One region of the Actinoplanes sp. NPDC048796 genome, then DNA from elsewhere that is predicted to be linked to it. Evidence: riboswitches for the same ligand, from Rfam matches in the RefSeq annotation. Region 1 holds a riboswitch; the other holds the start of a gene.
What was found. A riboswitch is a leader RNA that binds a small molecule or an ion and turns the genes downstream of it on or off. The one in region 1 is predicted to bind ZMP and ZTP.

Region 1 (10,423 bases):
CCAGCGGGGTTCGTAGCTCGTGCGACGCGTTCGCCACGAAGCGTTTCTGGGACTCGAACGCGCCGGCCAAGCGGTCCAGCATCGCGTCGAACGTGCGGGCCAGTTCGGCCACCTCGTCGTCCGCCCCCGAGTAGCGGATGCGCTGGTCCAGCGTCTCCTCGCCGAGACGCCGGGCCGTCTGGGTGACCGCGTGCAGCGGGCGCAGCGCCCGGCCGGCCACCGCGTACGCGCCGGCCGTGCCGATGATGCCGATCGCCAGCAGGGCCACCAGGCCCTTGACCAGCACCTCCTGGGAGGCCTGGGAGACCAGCGTGCTCTGCCACTCGACCGCGTCGCGGGTCTCGCCGTTCTCCAGCATCACCCTTGTGCCCGAGCGCAGGGCCTCGCCGGAGCCCATCGCGTCGCTGACCAGCAGCCAGGCCAGCAGGACGAGGATGGCGCCGGCGCCGACCAGCAGGATGCCGTTGAGCAGGGTGAGCCGCAGGCGGAGGGTGGGGCGCAGGCTCAGCCGCAGGCTGCGGTGGGCGCTGCCGGAGTAGACCGTCATGAGAGGACGACCGGTTCCGGCACCCGGTATCCGGCGCCGACCACCGTCTCGATCAGCGGCGGGTCGCCGACCTTTTTGCGCAGGGTCATCACCGTCACCCGTACCGTCGTGGTGAAGGGGTCGGTGTTGGCGTCCCAGACCCGTTCGAGCAGTTCCTCACTCGACACCACGCCCCCTCGGGCCTTCAGCAGCTCTTCCAGGACGCCGAACTCCTTGTTGGTCAGGTCGATCGGGGTGCCGCCGCGGGTGACGACCCGGCGGGTCTGATCGAGCACGAGGTTGCCGACGGTCAGCACGGGCGGCGCGGCCGGGGTGGCCCGCCGGCCCAGCGCCTGCACGCGGGCGACCAGCTCGTCGAAGGCGAACGGCTTGGGCAGGTAGTCGTCGGCGCCGAGTTGCAGGCCCTCGACCCGGTCGGCGACCGTGCCGCTCGCGGTCAGCATCAGCACCCGGGTCAGCGCGCCCGACTCGACCAGCGCCGCGCAGATCTCGTCGCCGTGCATGCCGGGCAGGTCACGGTCGAGGATCACGACGTCGTACCTGGTCACATAGGCCATTTCATGACCTTGGAGGCCGTCGTACGCCACGTCGACCGCCATGCCTTTGCGGCGCAGCCCCCGGGCGATCGCGTCACAGAGGTTCCGCTCGTCCTCTACCACCAGCACACGCACCGCAGACCTCCGTCGACAACCGGGTACAGCCTCGTCGACCGGGTGTGAAGAGGCCGTAAGTGAAAGGCTACCGAAGGGGCCAGACGGCGACCGAGGCGTCGAGCAGGCGGCAGATCAGCACCCCGGTGGCGGCCCGGCAGTTGCCGGAGACGCCGGAGGCCGCGCCGGTGACCCGGATCGCCTGGCGGGCCGGGTCGAGCAGCCCGTAGTAGAGGACGTACTCGCCGCGGACGTCGATCTTGCCGTAGATCATGCCGTCGTCGGTGCGGCCCAGGCTCTCCCAGCGGCCGAAGTCGCCGACGGCCTTCCCGGTCGCCGGGTCGAGCAGCCACACCGCCGGTTCGTCGATGCGCCGGTCGAGGCGGGTGGCCGCCAGGTAGGGGCCGGCCGGTTCGGCGTACGCCCAGAGCTCCGAGGACCACAGCGCCCGCCCGGTCTCCCGGTCGAGCGCCACCATGCCCGTCTGCTGCCGGAACGTGCAGATCAGGGCGCCGCAGTCGGCCTGCATCCAGCTCTGCGACAGATCGGCCGCGGTCCGCCAGCGGAACGTGAGGTCGGGCAGATGGTAGGCGGTGAAACCGTCGCGGGTGTCGACGGTGATGAGATCGCCGACCGGCCAGACATATTCGGATCTGAGCGGCACGGTACGGCCGGCGACGAGCTTTCCGGTGTACGCGTCCCGGGTCTCCAGCCGGCCGTTCGGCGACTGGACCACCAGCCAGCGCGGGTAGCCCGGCCGGGGGCCGGCCTCGGTGATCACCCCGTTCGGCGGGCGGATCACCGACCAGCGGATCATCCCGGTGCCGGCGTCCACCGCCAGCGAGGCCTCCTCGGCCGCCAGCAGCACCTGACCGCCGGCCACCCCGACCAGCCGGGCCGGCCGGCGCCACAGCGTGTCGTCGGTGCCGGCGGCGACGGCCACGACCGCCCACCGGCCGCTCGCGTCGAGCTGATAGCTCACCACGATCGTGTCGCCCACCCGCAGCACCTGGTCGATCGCCCCGGACACGGTCACGACCGTGCCGTCGACCGGGCGGACCGAGGGCAGCCGGTACGTGTCGATCGTGCGCACCCGGACACCGTTGCCCACCACTGTCGATCCGCTGACCAGGAACATCTGGTCACCGAAGACGTGCACCGCGTCGCCCAGGCTCGCCGGCACGACGATCGGCGCCGCCGAGCGGGGCACCGGCCCGGCTGCGGCCAGCAGTGCGAGCAGCGCGCACGACAGCAGCGCGAGCAGCAGCCGGAGCGGCACGGGCGGATCGGGCGGAGGCGGTGGGGCGTCCCGGGGCGCCTCACCGAGGTCGATCACGACGTTCGTCATGCCGCCTCCCCCGGCCTCCCCCAGTGTGCGCTCCCGGCGGCTAGCCGCGGTATGCCCAAATGCGCAGGCTGTCCTCGGCCCGGCAGACGATGTGCCGCGCGTCGGAGGCGCAGTCGCTGATCGGCACACTGGTCGTGCCGAGCACCTGGACCCGGCCGCGCGGCGCGTCCACCAGCCCGAACTCGCTCACACCGCCTTCCAGGCCGCGCCGCAGGACGATCGGCTGGCCGGCCGCGGCGGGCACCTGAGCCCGCCAGCCCGACAGGTCGGCGCGCGGGGCCCCGGTCGCCAGGTCGACGAGGCGTACGGGCTCTCCGCTCTGGTTCTCCGTCTCGAGAACGTAGCGGCCGTAGCGGGTCACATCGACGCTGGCGGGCGCCCGCCATCGCGGCCGGCCGGTCGCCGGGTCGAGCACCTCCAGCCCCGACGGGGTGTTCCCGCAGGTCAGCCCCGAGCAGACGGCCGCCTGGACCATGACCTGCGGCACCGGGCGCGTCCAGGCGGCGGCCAGAGTCTCCGGTGAGTACGCGGCCTCGTACGCCAGATAGCCGTCGGTGTTGTGGTAATAGATCATCATCTGGTCGCCGACGAGTTCCCCGCTCATCGGCGACCGCCCCTCGACCTCGGGCAGGGCCGTCCGGCGGAGCACCTTCCCGGTGACGCCGTCGATGCGCTCGAGCCCGTCCGAGGTGAGCAGCAGCACGGCCGGCCGATCGCCGGGCGCGACGGTGGCGACGACCGCACCGGCGGCGCTGACCGTCCAGACCTTCGCCCCGGTGTAGAGGTCGACGCCGCTCAGGTCGGTGCGGGTCGGCGGTTGCACATGCGGCTCACCGGTGGCCGTGAAATAGATCGGGCCCGGGTCGCCGGATTTCTGGTCGTAGACCGTGCCGGGCCGGAACCGCGGCTCCTGGACGAGCCCGATCCGGCCGCCGGCCAGCGGGGCCACCCCCATCGGCACCGACCAGCGGACCTGACCGCTGTGCCGGTCGAGCACCGTCGTGATCGGCCCGTGCGAGCTCAGGGCGACGTCGCCGGCCTGGTCGAGGTGGAAGCCCCCGTAGCCGAGACCGTCCGGGTTCTCCTCCGGCAGCTGATAGCGGGTCTTCCAGAGCTGCCGCGGCGGCTCGGCCAGGCTCCACGCGATCACGTCGCGGCCGTGCCCGATCACGTTCATCGTGTAGACGCCGCCGCCGGCCAGCTCGAACGGCTCGTCCAGGCCGCGGGTGACCGGCACCGAGCCGAGATAGCGCCAGAGCACCGGCTCGGCCGGCACCGAGGCGCCCAGGGCGATCACGAGCACGGCCGCGAGGATCAGGCCACCGAGCCGGTAACGGTGGGCGGGTGGCGGCGAGCTGGGCGCCGGGTCGGGCTGGGCGGTCAGGTCCAGCTCGATCAGCGCCAATGCTCAACCCTTCAGGCCGTACGCCCAGACGACGAGCTGGCCGTACATCGTGCGGCAGACCAGCCGGCTCGGCGCCGACTGGCAGTCGCCGGTGCCCGTGGGCAGATCGGCCAGCAGCCGTGGACGGCGTTCACCCGGCCGGGCGACGGCGACCATGGTACGGCTTCCCGGTTCGACCGAGCGCGTCACCAGCAGGTGGCCGTCGAGGCCGCTGCCGGTGACCGGGCGCCAGCCGGTGAGGTCGACCTGGAGCGTTCCGGCGTCCGGGTCGATCAGGCCGAGGGTCGAGGTGTGCTCCGGTGAGCCGTACGCGACGTACATCGCCCCGAACCGCTGAAGGCCCCGCCACTCGGGCTGCCGCCAGCGCACGTCGCCGGTGAACGGGTCGATCGCCCGCATCCCGTCCGGCCCGCTCAGGCAGGCCAGCAGGCCGCACTCCTGGATGTCGTACGCGCCGTCGGCCGGCATGGTCCACACGTTGCGCAGCGTCTCCGGGTCGTACGCGGAGATCTCCATGCCGGGGTTTCCGGGGTGCCGCAGCAGGATCAGGCCACTGACGACGGCCGGGTTGGCCGGATCGTAGTCGGCCGGCGGCACCTGGCGGCTGACCAGCTGTTCGCCGGTGACGAGGTCGCGGACCTCCATCGTGCGGTTGTCGTGGACCAGCAGCATCCGGGTGCCGGCGTCACCCGGCCCGGGCAGTCCGGTGAGCACGGCGCTGCCCGGCACCGGCACGGTCCACCGGGTCCGGCCGGTCATCGGGTCGACCGCCTGGATCGGCCCTTCGACGCGCCGGCCGGCGCCGGACTGGCTGCGCCGGGGCGTGACCGCGAGCAGGGTGGGCGAGCCGGCCACGGTGACCACCTGACCGGCGCGGGTCCAGCGGGACACCCCGTCGGTCACCGAGACGGCGGTGGTGCCCGGGTCGTTGGTGCCGGCGTTCCAGGGGCGCATCAACACCAGGCCGCCGCCCAGGCGCAGGCGGTAGGCCGGGGTGGACTGCCCGGCCTCCCACAGGGTTCGGCCGGACTGAAGGTCGTACGAGCTGAGCAGCCCGAACGTCTGGGCCAGGAGCTGGCCGTCGTCGCTCATCGCGTACGCGTCGGCCGGGCCGATCTGGAGGCTGAAGACCTGCCGGATCGGCGACTTGGCCGGCTGGGCCGACGCGGTCGCGGTGAACAGGACGAGCACGGCCAGAACGGCCGCGGGGAACCAGCCCGGGAACGCGGAACGGCTGGGTGAGCCGTACGTCTCGGGCTCGCCCCGATCAAGACCGAGGTCGATGATCACCGTGTTGCCGGCAACGCTCATACCTCAAAGGTAACGAGCAGATAACGGTGTCGCCCCGGTCAGAATCCGTTCCGCGGCTTTTCAGCGTTTAATCAGGCTTGCGCGGGCTCCGCGTCCGCCTCGAGCCGCGAGGCCCAGCCGATGACCTCGCGCGCGATGTCCTGGGCGGTCAGGCCGAGGGACGCGAGGATCTCGCCCCGGGAGCCGTGCGGGTGGAAACCGGCCGGGACGCCGAAGTCGCGCAGCGGCACCTCCACGTCGGCGTCGCGCAGCGCGGCGGCCACCGCGTCACCGACGCCGCCGGCCCGGATGCCGTCCTCGACGGTGACCACCCGGCGGTGCTGCGCGGCCAGGCCGGCCAGCTCGATCGGCACCGGGCGCACCCAGCGCGGGTCGACCACCGTGACGCCGTAGCCCTGCTCGGCCAGCCGGCCGGCGACATCCATCGCCAGGGCCGCGAACGAGCCCACCGCGACCAGCAGCACGTCCTTGCGCTCGTCCTCGCGCAGCACGTCGACCTGGCCGATCCGGCGCACCGCGGGCAGGTCGGCCGCGACCGAACCGGTCGGGAACCGCACGATCGTCGGGCCGTCGTCGACCGCCACCGCCTCGCGCAGCTCCTCGCGCAGGGTGGCGGCGTCGCGCGGCGCGGCGATCCGCAGGCCGGGCACGGCGCCGAAGACGCTCATGTCCCAGATGCCGTAGTGGCTCGGCCCGTCCGGCCCGGTGATGCCGGCCCGGTCGAGCACGAAGGTCACCGGCAGCTCGTGCATCGCCACGTCGAGCAGCACCTGGTCGAACGCGCGGTTGAGGAAGGTGGCGTAGACGGCGACGACCGGGTGCAGGCCGCCCATCGCGAGCCCGGCGGCCGAGGTGGCCGCGTGCTGCTCGGCGATGCCCACGTCGTACACCCGCTCGGGGTATTTACGGGCCAGCTCGGCGATGCCGGTCGGCTCGGCCATGGCCGCGGTGATGCCGACCACGTCCAGCCGCTCGTCGGCGATCTTCACAAGCTCCTCGGAGAACACGTGCGTCCACTTGACCGACGGCTTGGCGGTCAGCGCGCCGGTCTGCGGGTCGAAGGCGCCCGGCCCGTGCAGGCAGTCGGCCTCGTCCTGCTCGGCCGGCCGGTATCCGTAGCCCTTGCGGGTCACCGAGTGCACGATGACCGGGGCGTTGAAGCCCTTGGCCCGGCGCAGCGCCGACTCCATCGCCTGGACGTCGTGCCCGTCGACCGGACCGATGTATTTGATGCCCAGGTCCTCGAACATCGGCTGCGGGCTCACCGCGTCCTTGATGCCGCGCTTGACCGCGTGCAGCACCTCGTACACCGGCTTGCCCACCACCGGCGTGTTGCCCAGCGCGTCCTTGACCAGGTCGAGCACCCGCTCGTAGCCCGGGTTGAGCCGCAGCGTGCTCAGGTGGTCGGCCAGCCCGCCGATGGTCGGCGCGTACGACCGGCCGTTGTCGTTGACGATGATGACCAGCCGGTTCTTGGCGGCGGCGATGTTGTTGAGCGCCTCCCAGCACATGCCACCGGTCAGCGCGCCGTCACCGACGACGGCGACCACGTGCCGGTCCTCGCCGCGCAGGGCGAAAGCCTTGGAGAGACCGTCCGCGTACGACAGGGCGGTCGACGCGTGCGAGTTCTCGATCAGATCGTGCTCACTCTCGGCCCGGCTCGGATAACCCGTGAGCCCGCCCCGCTGCCGCAGCATGTCGAAGCCGTCCTGCCGCCCGGTCACGATCTTGTGCACGTACGCCTGGTGCCCGGTGTCGAAGAGCACGCGGTCGCGCGGCGAGTCGAAGACCCGGTGCAGGGCCAGAGTGGTCTCGACCACACCCAGGTTGGGCCCGAGGTGACCACCGGTCCGCGACACCTTGGCCACCAGGAAGTCGCGAATCTCCGCCGCCAGCAGGGTCAGCTGGTCGGGGCTGAGGCGCTTGAGGTCACCCGGTGAGGTGACACCGGAAAGAAGACCGTCGGAGGCGGGGAGGGATTCGCTCATGGGGGGAAAGTCTATCGGCGTGGCGCCGTGGCGCATCCGCCAAGAGGTTTCGATGCGGTGTCCTACACACAACTGTCACAAGTTCCCTCTGGCATGCTTGTCGTACGAACGCGACTGGCGGCACAGAGGATGGGTCAACCATCGGGGAGCGCTCGCCACGGGGAGTCGACCGCCTGGGCACCCGTGCCTGCGGAGTCAGCCATGCCTTCAGCCCGTCTCCTGCCCGGCGCCCCCGTCGCCGAGGCCGTCCTAGCCGACGTAGCCGACCGCGTGACCCGCCTGCGCGCCCGAGGCGTAACCCCGAGCCTGGCCACCATCCTGGTCGGCGACGACGACGCGAGCGCCGGATACATCCGCATCAAGCAGCGCCAGGCGGCCGAACTGGGCTTCGAGTCCCCCCACGAGCACCTGCCGGCCGACGCGACCCAGAAGGACCTGGAGTCGGTGATCGCCACCTACAACGAGGACCCGAACGTCCACGGCGTCCTGATCCAGTACCCGATCCCGGCCCACCTGGACTACGACGCAGCCCTGCAGACCCTCGACCCGGACATGGACGTCGACGGCATGCACCCCCTGAACATGGGCCGCCTGTCCCTGGGCATGCCCGGCCCGCTCCCGTGCACCCCCGCCGGCATCGAGGCCCTGCTGGCCCACTACGAGATCCCGGTAGCCGGCCGCGAGGTGGTCATCCTGGGCCGCGGAGCGACCCTGGGCCGCCCACTGGCGATGCTGCTGGCCCAGAAGCGCCCCACCGCGAACGCGGCGGTGACGGTGGTCCACACGGGCGTGAAGGACTGGCCCCGCTACACCCAGCGCGCCGAAATCCTGATCGCCGCCGCCGGCGTCCCCGGCATCATCCAGCCCGAACACGTACGCCCAGGCGCCACAGTCATCGGCGCCGGCGTCCGCTACGAGGGTCGCCGCCTCCTGCCAGACGTGGACGAGTCCTGCGCCGAGGTAGCGGGCGCCATCACGCCCCGCGTAGGCGGCGTAGGCCCCACCACGGTCGCGATGCTGTTCCGCAACGCCGTCCAGGCCGCCGAACGCGCAACTTCCTGACCCCCTCCACTGCCGGGCTGCCCGAGCACGCTCGTCCACGCCGGACGCTCCGCTCGGGCACCCCGCCCCAACTCCGACGCACCGACCCACCCAGCGCCCAGCTCCCGCCGAACGACCACCCCGGCGCCGCGCTCAACTCCCGCTGAACCACCGGCCCAGCGACCCCGCCCAGCTCCCGCTGAACGACCAGCCTGGGCTACGCCCGGCCCAGCGCCGCGCCCGGCTTCCGCTGAACCACCAGCCCAGCGCCACGCCAGCTCCCGCCGAACGACCAGCCCGCCGCCACGCCCGGCCCAGCTCCCGCTGAACCACCGGCCCAGCGCCACGCCCAGCTCCCGCTGAACCACCGGCCCAGCGACCCCGCCCAGCTCCCGCTGAACGACCAGCCCGGCGCCACGCTCGGCTCGCGCTGGCCGGCGGCAGGCCCGGAGGAACTCCGAGTCGCGCTGGTTGCCCCGACTCACGCTGCTTTGGCCGGGCAGGCTCTCCACGGTCAGGTAGCGCGTGGTCGCGCCGAGTGCTCCCGGTTGCGCTTATACGGTTCCGAGCCTTTCACCCTGAACGTTACACGGAATCCCTCATCGCGAACCACCATTTTTTCCCGCGACTTTGGCACGATCGACATCGGTTCGCGGATGGCCTTTCCGAGCGGTCGGCGGGATAATTAGTCATGCGATACCAACAGCTCGGACTATTCTCCCGCGAACAAATGAAAGCCATGCGCGATCGCACCCTCTCGCGCAATTGGTCACCCGAGAAAGACGCGTTCCGGCGCGAGCACGAGCGCCGCCGCAAGTGGGGACTCGCTCAGCGCCACGGCTTCAAACTGCTCTGGTTACGCCGAGAGAAGCAGCGCCTGGCCGAGCTGGCAGCCGAAACCCAGCCACCGGTCGCCACAACCGCACCCGCCGGCCCGCCCGGTCCCACCGATGCGACCGCCAGCCCGGCAGTCCCCATCAGCACAGCGGCCCTCACCAGCACAGCGACGTCTCCGGTTCCGGCTACCCCGCCGAGCCAAGCAGCCGATATCAGCACAGCGGCCGCCACCAGCACAGCGACGCCTCCGGCTCCGGCCACCGCGCCGAGCCAAACAGCCGATATCAGCACAGCGGCCGCCACCAGCACAGCAACGCCTCCGGCTCCGGCCACCGCGCCGAGCCAAACAGCCGATGTCTGCCCAACGGCCGTCACCAGCGCGGCCGCCTGAGCCCGGACGGAGGTCTTGCTTAGCGCGGCCGCCCGAGCCCAGACGAAGGTCCTGCTCAGCGCCGCCGCCCGAGCCCAGACGAAGGTCCTGCTCAGCGCCGCCGCCCGAGCCCAGACGAAGGTCCTGCTCAGCGCCGCCGCCCGAGCCCAGACGAAGGTCCTGCTCAGCGCCGCCGCCCGAGCCAGACGAAGGTCTTGCTCAGCGCGGCCACACCCGTCAGCGCGGCCTTGCACGCCGGAAGCCGGGTTCAATGCGACCACCCGATTCAAGAATAGTCGGCTGGCAAGAAACCCGAGACCACTCGCCCTCCTTCGTTACTTCTTTCGAATGCGCGAAGGAGGGCGGTCTCTCTATATTAACGGCGCGAGCACTTCAATTCCGGAGGGCTGTGGACAACCAACACTCCTGTGGATAAGTGGACGCTAAAGGCGGACGACCATCTTGCCCGTATTGGCGCCGCGCAGGAGGCCCAGGAAAGCGCTCGGGGCCGCCTCGATGCCGCCCTCGACGATGGTCTCCTGCCATGTGACTTTGCCTTCGCGCAGCCACGTTGTCATGTCCGCGGCGAAAGCGGGCATGCGCGCGCCGTGGTTGGTGACGATGTAGCCGCGCAAGTTGAGCTCCTTGCCGATCACGGCCGACAAGTTGTGCGGGGCGGCGGGTGGCTCCGTGTCGTTGTAGTGGGCGATCGCGCCGCACAAGGCGACCCGGCCGTACTTGTTCAAGCTGCTGATGGCGGCCTCCAAGTGGTCGCCGCCCACGTTGTCGAAGTACACGTCGATGCCGTCGGGGGCCGCCTCGCGCAGCTGCTTGCGGACGGGAGCGTCGCGGTAGTTGAAGGCCGCGTCGAAGCCCAGCTCCTCCGTGAGGTGGGTGACCTTGGCGGCGGAGCCGGCGCTGCCGAT
Region 2 (10,423 bases), on a different contig from region 1:
GCTGCGTCCCGCGATCAGGATCGGCACGGGCTACGGCCCGCTGACGCCGATCGCCTGAGAAAGCGCCGGAAACAGTCGTGGCCGGCCCGAACCGGGCCGGCCACGAAAGTCGGTGAATCAGAGCGCGTCGGCCGACAGCTGCGCGCGCAGCTTGGTCAGGGCCTTGGTGAGCAGGCGCGAGACGTGCATCTGGGAGATGCCGATCTGGTCGGCGATCTGCGACTGGGTCAGGTTGCCGTAGAAGCGCAGGGTGAGGATCTTCTGCTCGCGCTCGTCGAGGGTGGCCAGGGCCGGGCCCAGGGCGACGCGGGTCTCGGCGAGTTCGAACTCGGTGTCTTCGCCGCCGAGGGTGTCGCCGAGTTCGGTGGTGCCGTCGGCTGAGATCGGGGTGGACAGCGAGGTGGCGTTGTAGGCGCGGGCGCCTTCGAGGCCTTCGAGGACGTCTTCCTCGCTGACGCCCAGGTGGGTGGCGACGTCGGCGACCGTCGGGGAGCGGCCGAGGCTGTGGGTCAGGGTGCTGTTGGCCTCGGTGATGGCCAGGCGCAGTTCCTGCAGGCGGCGCGGGACGCGGACCGACCACGTACGGTCGCGGAAGTGGCGTTTGATCTCGCCGATGATCGTCGGGATCGCGTAACCCGCGAAGTCGACACCGCGCTCGGGGTCGAATTTGTCGATGGCCTTGATCAGGCCGACGTTGGCGGTCTGGACGAGGTCGTCGGTGGGCTCGCCGCGGCCGGAGTAGCGGTGGGCGAGGTGGCGGGCCAGCGGCAGCCAGGCCTCGATCGCCCGGTCGCGCAGGGCCGCGCGGGACGGGTGACCGGCCGGCATCGCGGCCATCGCGTTCAGCAGCTCGGCGGCGCTGTCGACGGGCGCCGCGGCGCCGGCCGGAATCGTCTCCGCGTCAGCAGAAGTCTTGGTCTCGGTGACGGTCATGCTTGGTCCTCCCTGGCACCTACCGGAGAGCCGGTCCCGCCATCACTGGCTGGACCCGTTCGGTCGGGTGTCCCTTTATCTGGTCGACGGCGATCGATCCGATAACCATCGACCCGCACACGTGGCCGTTCGGATATGAGAACCCTAGCCGAGAGGGCCAGGAAAGACTAGCCGAAAGTATGAGTTACTTTGCGTGATAGCAAATATACGGAGCGGATCTTGCCCGTGGTCGATTGAATCGCTCCGGGGCGGGCACGCCAGGGGCATGACTTTCGCAGTGGTGACGGGTGCCTCGAGTGGCATCGGATATGAGCTGGCACGGCAATTCGCACAGAACGGCTTCGATCTCCTGGTGGTGGCCGAGGACGCCGACATCGAGCAGGCCGCGGCCGACCTCCGCCGCGACGGCGAGCGCCAGGTGACAGCGGTGCGGGCCGACCTGGCCACGTTCGAAGGCGTGGAGCAGGCGTACGCCGCGATCCGCGAGGCCGGCCGCCCGGTCGACGCGATCGCGTTCAACGCCGGCCGGGGCTTGGGTGGCGACTTCACCCGGGAGACCGACCTGGAGGACGAGCTCGAGATCATCGCGGTGAACGTGACCTCGACCGTGCACCTGGCCAAGCGGGTGCTGCCCGACCTGGTCGCGCGGGGCGCGGGCCGGGTGCTGTTCACCTCGTCGATCGCGTCGATGATGCCGGGCACCTACCAGGCGGTCTACAACGCGTCGAAGTCCTTTGTGCAGTCGTTCGCCGAGGCGCTGCGGGCCGAGCTCAAGGACACCGGGGTCACTGTCACCTCGCTGATGCCGGGGCCGACGGACACACAGTTCTTCGAGCGGGCCGAGATGATGGACACCGCGGTCGGCACCGGCAAGAAGGACGATCCGGCCCAGGTCGCCGAGCAGGGCTTCAAGGCGCTGATGAAGGGCGAGGAGAAGGTGGTGGCCGGATCGCTGAAGACGAAGGTGCAGGGCGCCGCGTCGAAGGTGATGCCGGACAAGGCCAAGGCCGAGATGCACCGGAAGATGGCCGAGCCGGGCAGTGCCAAATCGGATTAGTACGTAAGTTGTCCGGTCCAGGTCTGTACGGGCCAGTGTCAGGAGCCGCAGAACGGGCAAGATGGACCCATGACTTCGCTCCGCGTCTCGGCACCCTTTCCGGCCGCGTCCGAGCTGCGGTGCTGGAAGCTGGACGAATTCGGTGAGCTGCGCGGTCTGCGGGCGGCCCTGCGTGAGGCGATCGCGCGGGTGCCCGCGGCGGCGCAGGACGACCTGACCGACAAGGTGGCCGTGGTCGCCACCGAGCTGGCGACCAACGCGCTGCGGCATGGGCTGCCGCCGACCGAAGTGCGCCTGCTCCGGCAGGAGGACCGGCTGATCATCGACGTCGCCGACCACGACCTGGAGGCGGAGCCCCGGGTGGCCGAGGGGCGCCCGCTCGGCGCCGGCGGGCTCGGCCTCCAGCTCGCACGCACCTTCGCGATCGACGTCGGCTGGTACACGACCGGCGATGCCAAGCACGTCTGGGCCAGCTTCCCGGGCTGATCCGATCAACTGCTGGTAGAAAAGGCCCGTGGCTGACTCCTACAACATCGGCCAGGAGCGGACGGCCGATGGTGCGGCCACCCTCCTGCGCATCGACGGCGAACTGGACATCAACGCCCGTGACGACCTGCGGGTGGCGATTCTGACCGCTGTCGACGGCGGTGACGTCGTCGTGGACCTCGGCGGTACGACCTTCCTGGACTCCGAGGCCCTGGGCGCGCTGATCGACGGCTACAACGCCGCGCAGGCCGGTGGCACCGCCTTCCGGGTGACGAAGGCCACCGGCGTGGTGGCCCGCGTACTCGGCGTCTCGGGTGCGGGAGAGCTGTTCGGCTCGTAGTCTCCCGCCGTGGACTTGATCATTGCGGCGCTGCTGCTCGCCGGCGTGCTGGCGTTCGCGGTGATCCGTCCCCGCGGCCTGCCGGAGGCGGCGGCGGCGGTGCCGGCGGCCGTGCTCGCCGTGGTCGCCGGCCTGGTCCCGCTGAGCGCGGCCTGGGACGAGCTGCGCGAGCTCGGCCCGACCGTCGGCTTCCTGGCCGCCGTCCTGGTCGTCGCGCAGCTGGCCGACGAGCACGGCGTCTTCCGGTACGCCGGCCGGATCGCGGCCGGGATCAGCCGCGGCCGCCCGGTGCGGTTGCTCGGCGCGGTCTTCGTGGCGGCCGCGCTGACCACGGCGGTGCTGAGCCTGGACGCGACGGTCGTGCTGCTCACCCCGGTCGTGCTGGTGACCGCCGCCCGTACCGGAGTCCGCTCTCGCCCGCCGGCCTACGCGTCGGCCCACCTGGCCAACTCGGCGTCGCTGCTGCTGCCGGTCTCCAACCTGACCAACCTGCTCGCCTTCGCGGCCAGCGGCCTGACCTTCCTGGGCTTCGCCGGGGTGATGGCGCTGCCCTGGGTGGCCGTGATCCTCGCCGAGTACGTCGTGTTCCGCTGGTTCTTCCGGCGAGATCTGCGGGTACGCGCCGAGCCCGAGACCGACGGCGACGACGGCCCGCCCCCTCGGTACGCGCTGGTGGTGCTCGGGCTGACCTTGGCCGGCTTCGCGGTGGCGCAGCCGCTGGGCGTGCACCCGGCCTGGGTCGCGGTCGTGGGGGCGATCGCGCTCGCCGTACCGCTGCGGTCGTCGCCGTTGACCTTGATCAAGGCCGCAAACCCGGCATTCTGCGCCTTCGTGCTGGCTCTCGGCGTCGTGGTGGCGGCGGTCCGGGTGCACGGGCTCGGGTCGTTGATCGATCATCTCGTGCCGGACGGCGCCGGCCTCGGGGAGATGCTGGCCATGGCCGGGCTCGCCGCCGTACTGGCCAACCTCTTGAACAACCTGCCGGCCACGCTGGTGCTGCTGCCCGGCGTCGAGTCGTCGCCGGGCCTGCTGCTGGCCATGCTCATCGGCGTCAACGTCGGCCCGAACCTGACCTACGTGGGTTCGCTGGCCACGCTGCTGTGGCGGCAGATCCTGCACAACCAGGACGCGGCCCCGGACGCGCGCGTCTTCCTGCGGCTGGGCCTGGTCACGGTGCCGGTCGCGCTGGCCGCGGGCGTGCTCGCGCTGTGGCTCGGCCTGCAATTGACCGGCATATAGGGGCGCACCCCGCGCCGCCGCGGCCGGGACCGGCCCGGGGACGGCCGAGGTGATCCGGTGGGGGATTCGGAGGCGGGGGTGCGACCAACGCAGTCAGTCTTATCGATGCTCGGTGTTACAGGCAAGTAAAACTGGTTACGGAACTGACGCTCTGCTCAGGATGTATGCCGGGCGGCCTGCCGGAGGTCCAGTTCGTCGATGATCTCGCGGGCGGCGTCCTGGCCGACCCGGTGATCGCGGACCGCGGTGGCCAGGGCGAGCCGCTGAGCGTCGAAGCTCGCGTCGAGGTCCGCCGCCGGCTGGGCGGCGGCCTCGGCGACGATCCGCTCGGCCTCCTCGCGGTCGGCCTGTTCCTCGGCGTGCTCGCCGGCCAGGTCGAACTTCAGCTTGCGGGCCAGCCAGCCGATCGTGGTGCCCTGGATCAGCAGGGTGCCGAGCGTGACGATCAGCGCGATGGCCTGGATGGCGTCGCGGCCGGGGAACGGCGCGCCCGACGCCGTGTGCTCCGGGATACCGGCCGCGGCGGCCAGCGTGAGGATGCCGCGCATGCCCGTCCAGCCGACCAGCAGGATCTCCTTGCGCGTCGGCGGCTCCTGCGGCTTCAGGCCGCGCTTGCGGCGCTCCTCCTCGTGCCGCTGCCAGCGGGCGCGGTAGTAGACGTCCTCCTTGATCCGGCGCTTGCGGCGAGTGTCCCGGCGCCGGTAGCGCTCGAACAGCACGAAGACGCCGAACAGCCGGAAGAGGATCGCCACCACCAGCAGCACCCCGGCCGCGACCAGGGTGCGGGTCAGGCCCGGCTCCTCTTCCTGGGCCAGATCCCGCAGGACGAACTTCAATTGCAGGCCGATGTATGCGAAGACGAAGGTCTCCAGCAGGAAGTCGATCACCGGCCAGACGTTGTTCTCCTGGATCCGGGTCAGGTAGCCGCCCGGATACTGGAAGTTGGGGTCGAGCGACAGGTTCAGCGTGATCGCGAAGGCGGCCGCCACCACGGCCAGGATGCCCGAGGCGTGTGCCTCCTCCGCGGCCAGGAACGCGGTGAACGGCACCAGCAGCACCAGCGCCGTCTCGAGCGTCGGATTGCGCAGCCGTTTGCGGATCAGCAGGGCCACCGAGGACAGCGCGGCACCGATGAGCACCCCGAGGGCCGCGTTGCGGAAGAACTCGGCCACACCGCCGCCGAAGGTCGCGTGCTCGCCGTTCACCGCGCCCACCGCGATGGCGAACAGGGTCAGCGCGGTCGCGTCGTTGACCAGGCTCTCGCCGGTGAGCACGGAGGTGGCCCGCTTCGGCAGCCCCATTTCCTCCCCATGCGACACGGTGGTGATCGTGTCCGGCGGCGCCAGCACCGAGCCCAGCACGAAAGCGGTGGCCAGCCCCAGCGTCGGCAGGATCCACGAGGTCACGTAACCGAGCACGCCGGCGGTCAGCACCACGAGGATCACACCGAGGTTGATGATCGGGCGCAGGTTCGCCCCGAACGACGCGAACGACGCCCCGCGGGTCGCCGAGTAGAGCAGCGGCGGCACCACGAGCGCGAGGATCACCTCGCTCTCGAGCTCGAGCCGCGGCACCCCCGGAATGAAGGATGCCGCGGCCGCGAGCACCACGATGATCCAGCCGGGCTCGACGCCCCGCCGCTTGGCCAGCGACGAGACCGCGATGCCGCAGCCGATGATCAGCAGGATCTGTACGCCGTTCACTCCGATCACCCTAGTAAGTGATCGTTTCCACGGGGGTCCCGTCAGCGCCGGATCAGCGCGAACCCGTTCTCGCCCGGTATGCTGGCCCCGGGCCGTGACTGGCGCGTTCGGATGGGCCACCATCGGGGAGCGGCTCCTCTGACCTGCCGTGCGCCTGGGCCTCTTCATCGTGATAGGGAGGTCCTTGTGTCTGCTGAGTTGAACGCCGAATCCGCCGCTTTCCGCTCCGCCCTCGAGGTGGTCCGGTCCGTCGAGCCCCGCATCGCCGACGCGATCGCCAAAGAGCTGCACGACCAGCGCGAGTCGCTGAAGCTGATCGCCAGTGAGAACTACGCGTCCCCGGCCGTCCTGCTCGCGATGGGCAACTGGCTCTCCGACAAGTACGCCGAGGGCACCATCGGCCGCCGCTTCTACGCCGGCTGCCAGAACGTCGACACCGTCGAGGCGGTCGCCGTCGAGCACGCCAAGGCTTTGTTCGGCGCCGAGTACGCGTACGTGCAGCCGCACTCCGGCATCGACGCCAACCTGGTCGCGTACTGGGCCATCCTGGCCGACCGGGTCGAGGTTCCGTACCTCAAGAAGTTCGAGAAGCGGCAGGTGAACGACCTGACCGACGCCGAGTGGGCCGAGCTGCGGGCCGCGTTCGGCAACCAGCGCATGCTCGGCATGTCGCTCGACGCCGGCGGCCACCTCACCCACGGCTTCCGCCCGAACATCTCCGGCAAGATGTTCGACCAGCGCAGCTACGGCGTCGACCCGGCCACCGGCCAGATCGACTACAAGGCCCTGCGCGACACGGCGAAGGAATTCAAGCCGTTGATCATCGTGGGCGGCTACTCGGCCTACCCCCGCAAGGTGAACTTCGCGACGCTCCGCGAGATCGCCGACGAGGTGGGCGCGACCTTCATGGTCGACATGGCGCACTTCGCCGGCCTGGTCGCGGGCAAGGTCTTCACCGGCGACTTCAACCCGATCGAGCACGCGCACATCGTCACCACCACCACCCACAAGAGCCTGCGCGGCCCGCGCGGCGGCGCCGTCTTCGCCCAGGAGTCGCTGGCGTCCCAGGTCGACCGCGGCTGCCCGATGGTGCTCGGCGGCCCGCTGGCCCACGTCATGGCGGCCAAGGCCATCGCGTTCGCCGAGGCCCGCCGCCCCGAGTTCGCCACGTACGCCCAGCAGATCGTCACGAACAGCCAGGCGCTGGCCGAGGGCCTGCTCAAGCGGGGCGTCCAGCTGGTCAGCGGCGGCACCGACAACCACCTGGTGCTGATCGACGTGCACCCGTTCGGCCTCACCGGCCGCCAGGCCGAGCAGGCCCTGCTCGACAGCGGTGTCGTGACGAACCGCAACGCCATCCCGAACGACCCGAACGGCGCCTGGTACACCTCCGGCATTCGCGTGGGCACCCCGGCGCTCACCTCGCGTGGCCTCGGCGCGGCCGAGATGGACACCATCGCCGAGCTGATCCACACGGTCTTGAGCAGCACGAAGCCGGCCGAGGGCTCCAAGGCCAAGTTCCAGCTCGACGAGGCGGTGTCCGAGAGCGTCAGCAAGCAGGCCAACGAGCTGCTCGCGGGCTTCCCGCTCTACCCGTCGGTCGACCTGGGCTGACCCGTGCGACCCGGGTGGGTTCGTCCCACCCGGGTTACCTGCTCCAGGCCTGGGTACCCGCCCGAGATGACAGCTCTGGAAACTGTTCACACCTTCGAGTCGGGCCCGATGCCCACCGGCGTCAGCGTCTCGCACACCGGTCGCGTGTTCGTGAACTTCCCCAAGTGGGGCGACGACGTGCCGTTCACCGTGGGGGAGATCCGCGACGGCGAGGTGCACCCGTTCCCCGACCAGGACTGGAACAGTCCGCGGGACGAGGGCGACGCCGAGGCGCTGGTCTCGGTGCAGAGCATCGTCGTCGACCCGGCCGACCGGCTGTGGATCCTCGACACCGGCAGCCCGATGTTCCAGCCCACGAAGCCGGGCGGCCCCAAGCTGGTCTGCGTCGACCTCACCACCGACCAGGTCGTCCGGACGATCACCTTTTCACCCGAGGTGGCGCTGCCCACGACGTACCTCAATGATGTCCGTTTCGATCTGCGCCGCAACGCCGCCTACATCACCGACTCGTCCGACCAGGGCCCGAACGGCCTGATCGTCGTCGACCTGCGGACCGGCGAATCCTGGCGGCGGCTGCACGACCACCCGTCCACCAAGGCGCTCCCGCCGCCGGAGATGCTGCCCATTGTGGAGGGTGTCCCGTTCCTGGAACGGCCGAAGGACGGGCCGCCGCAGCCGGTGAAGATGGGCTCGGACGGCATCGCCATCGCCGCCGACGGCTCCCGCGTCTACTACTGCCCGCTGATCTCGCGTCGCTGGCACAGCGTGTCGGCCGAGGCGCTGTTCGATCGGGGCTTGAGCGACGCCGACGTGACGGCCACGGTCGTCGACGAGGGCGACAAGGGCGGCGGCTCCGACGGCCTCGAAACCGACGACCAGGGCCGTTTCTATCTGACCGACTGGGAGCACAACGCCGTCCTGCGCCGCCTGCCGGACGGCACGTTCGAGACCGTGGCCCACGACTCGCGGCTGCTCTGGCCCGACACGATGTCAGTGGCCGACGGCTACCTGTACGTGACCGCCAACCAGCTGCACCGCCAGGCCACGTACCAGAACGGCGACGACAAGCGCACCTACCCGTACCACCTCTTCCGCGTCCCCATCGACGCCGGCCCGGTCCGGTTGCGCTGACCCCTCGTCCGCAGGCGCGAGGGGGCGGGGCGTGACCTCGGGCGGTAGCGTCGTCGCGGTGCAGGCGTCCCGTGTTCTTGCTGCCCTGGCCGAGCTGGCGCCGGCGGGTGGTGACCGCGTCCTGGACGTGACGCGGGGTGGGCTGCCGTTCGTGTGGCTGGACGCGGCGCACAAGGCGCCCCGGAAAGCCGAGGTCAACCGGCTCGCCGCGGTGGGCGCCCTGCACAAGGAGGAGCGGCCGCTGCGGGTCGGGTGGGGCTTCCTGGCCGGCCGGGCCGAGGTCGACGGCAAGCTCACCAAGATCCGGGTGCCGTTGCTCAGCCAGCCGGTGCAGCTCGTGCGGGGGCTGACCGGGTACACGGTGGCGCCGGCGGGCGATCTGGAGATCACGCCGCTGATCGGTGACCGGGATCTGGCCGCGGCGCTGGAGGCCGCGCCGGGGCTGGCCCAGCCGGGCTGGCTGGACGCCACCGGCACCAAGGCGTGGCTGTGGTCGGCGGCCCGGGCCACCGGGCTGAGTGTCGACGCGATGGCGACGAGCCGGCGCGCGCCCGGTGATCGTGTGGTGCTGATCCCGTCGGCCGCCCTCTATGTCGCTCGCGATGTCTTCGGCGCCGGTCTGGCCGACAGCCTGCGCAGCTGGGCCGGGCGTGACCTCGGCGGCACGGCCCTGGCCGCCGTCTACGCCGACGAGCCGGCTGATCGGTCCACGGCCGGCGCCGACGGGCCGGTTCTGTCGCCCTTGCCGTTGACGGAGGCGCAGGCCGAAGTGGTGCGGCGGGCCCGGACGGCGCCGATCACGGTGGTGTCGGGGCCGCCCGGCAACGGCAAGAGCCACACCGTGGTCGCGGCCGCCCTCGAGGTGGTGCATCGGGGCGGGTCCGTGCTGGTCGCCACCCAGTCGCCGCACGCGGCCGAGGTGCTGGCCGGGCTGCTCGACCGCTATCCCGGTCCGGTTCCGGTGCTGTTCGGCGACGCCGGCGGGCGGGAGCGGCTCGCGGCCGAGCTGGCCGCCGGCGCCGACCGGGGCGCCGGTGAGGGGCAGCTTCGCGCGGATGTCACGGCCGTTCGGGAGGCGCTTGATTCGGTACGCCGTGAGCGTGCCCTCATCACGGCGGCGCTGGAGGTGGAGCTTCGCGCGGCGGAGCTTCCGGCATGGCAGCCGCTGATTCCCGAGCTGGCGAGCGACGTGCCGGGCGCGTTCTCGGGACGGCATGAGGGGACGCTGGCCGGTGGGAGGCCGGCGCGGTGGTGGACCCGGCTGCGGTTGGGCGCTCGTCGGGGCGTACCCGACGAAAGGGTCATCGAAGCCCTGAAGGCGGCGACCGCGCAGCGGGCGGCGGCCCGGCTGGCCGCGACCGGCGGCACCGACCTGGAACCGCGGTGGGCCGCCCTGCACGCGGCCGAGGCCCGGCTGGCCGAGGCGGTCGGCGCGGCCATGCGCCGGGCCGCGCGCAGTGAGAAACGCTGGGATCGTGAGGCCCGGCGCGGGGCGGCGGCGCTGGCCACGGCGCTGCGGGCGGGCCGGAACCGGCGGCGGGAGCTGCTGGCCCAGCTCGACGCGCCACCGCTGGTCCGGGCGCTGCCGTTGTGGATCGGCACCGTGGCCGACGTGGAGGACCTGCTGCCGGCCGCGCCCGGCATGTTCGACCTGGTGGTGCTGGACGAGGCGTCCCATGTGGACCAGGTGCGGGCGGCGCCGGTGCTGGCCCGGGCGAAGCGGGCGCTGATCGTGGGCGATCCGCGGCAGTTGCGGTTCGTCTCGTTCGTCAGCGACGTCGACGTGGCCGACGTGCTGGCCCGGCACGAGGCGGACGAGAGACTGGACGTCCGCCGGGTCAGCGCCTTCGATCTGGCGGCGGGCGCGGCCGCGACGACCTGGCTGGCCGAACACCATCGCAGCACGCCGCATCTGATCGG

Region 2: linked by a shared signal. The riboswitch ahead of AB0C26_RS12995 (glycine hydroxymethyltransferase) and the one ahead of AB0C26_RS04715 (tetrahydrofolate dehydrogenase/cyclohydrolase catalytic domain-containing protein) in region 1 are both predicted to bind ZMP and ZTP.

Annotation. Positions count from the first base shown of each region.
Region 1 is NZ_JBEZGO010000001.1:987,627-998,049, forward strand. It holds gene AB0C26_RS04685 (HAMP domain-containing sensor histidine kinase) at 1-547, opposite strand, end outside; gene AB0C26_RS04690 (response regulator transcription factor) at 544-1,218, opposite strand; gene AB0C26_RS04695 (PQQ-binding-like beta-propeller repeat protein) at 1,286-2,545, opposite strand; gene AB0C26_RS04700 (PQQ-binding-like beta-propeller repeat protein) at 2,586-3,950, opposite strand; gene AB0C26_RS04705 (PQQ-binding-like beta-propeller repeat protein) at 3,954-5,261, opposite strand; gene dxs (1-deoxy-D-xylulose-5-phosphate synthase) at 5,333-7,249, opposite strand; ZMP/ZTP riboswitch at 7,350-7,435, shown strand; gene AB0C26_RS04715 (tetrahydrofolate dehydrogenase/cyclohydrolase catalytic domain-containing protein) at 7,451-8,311, shown strand; gene AB0C26_RS04720 (NADP-dependent oxidoreductase) at 9,941-10,423, opposite strand, start outside.
Region 2 is NZ_JBEZGO010000002.1:969,592-980,014, reverse strand. It holds gene AB0C26_RS13030 (glycoside hydrolase domain-containing protein) at 1-58, shown strand, start outside; gene AB0C26_RS13025 (RNA polymerase sigma factor SigF) at 118-837, opposite strand; gene AB0C26_RS13020 (SDR family NAD(P)-dependent oxidoreductase) at 1,199-1,990, shown strand; gene AB0C26_RS13015 (ATP-binding protein) at 2,060-2,476, shown strand; gene AB0C26_RS13010 (STAS domain-containing protein) at 2,505-2,816, shown strand; gene AB0C26_RS13005 (SLC13 family permease) at 2,826-4,055, shown strand; gene AB0C26_RS13000 (sodium:proton antiporter) at 4,211-5,758, opposite strand; ZMP/ZTP riboswitch at 5,843-5,925, shown strand; gene AB0C26_RS12995 (glycine hydroxymethyltransferase) at 5,945-7,372, shown strand; gene AB0C26_RS12990 (L-dopachrome tautomerase-related protein) at 7,439-8,503, shown strand; gene AB0C26_RS12985 (ATP-binding protein) at 8,535-10,423, shown strand, end outside.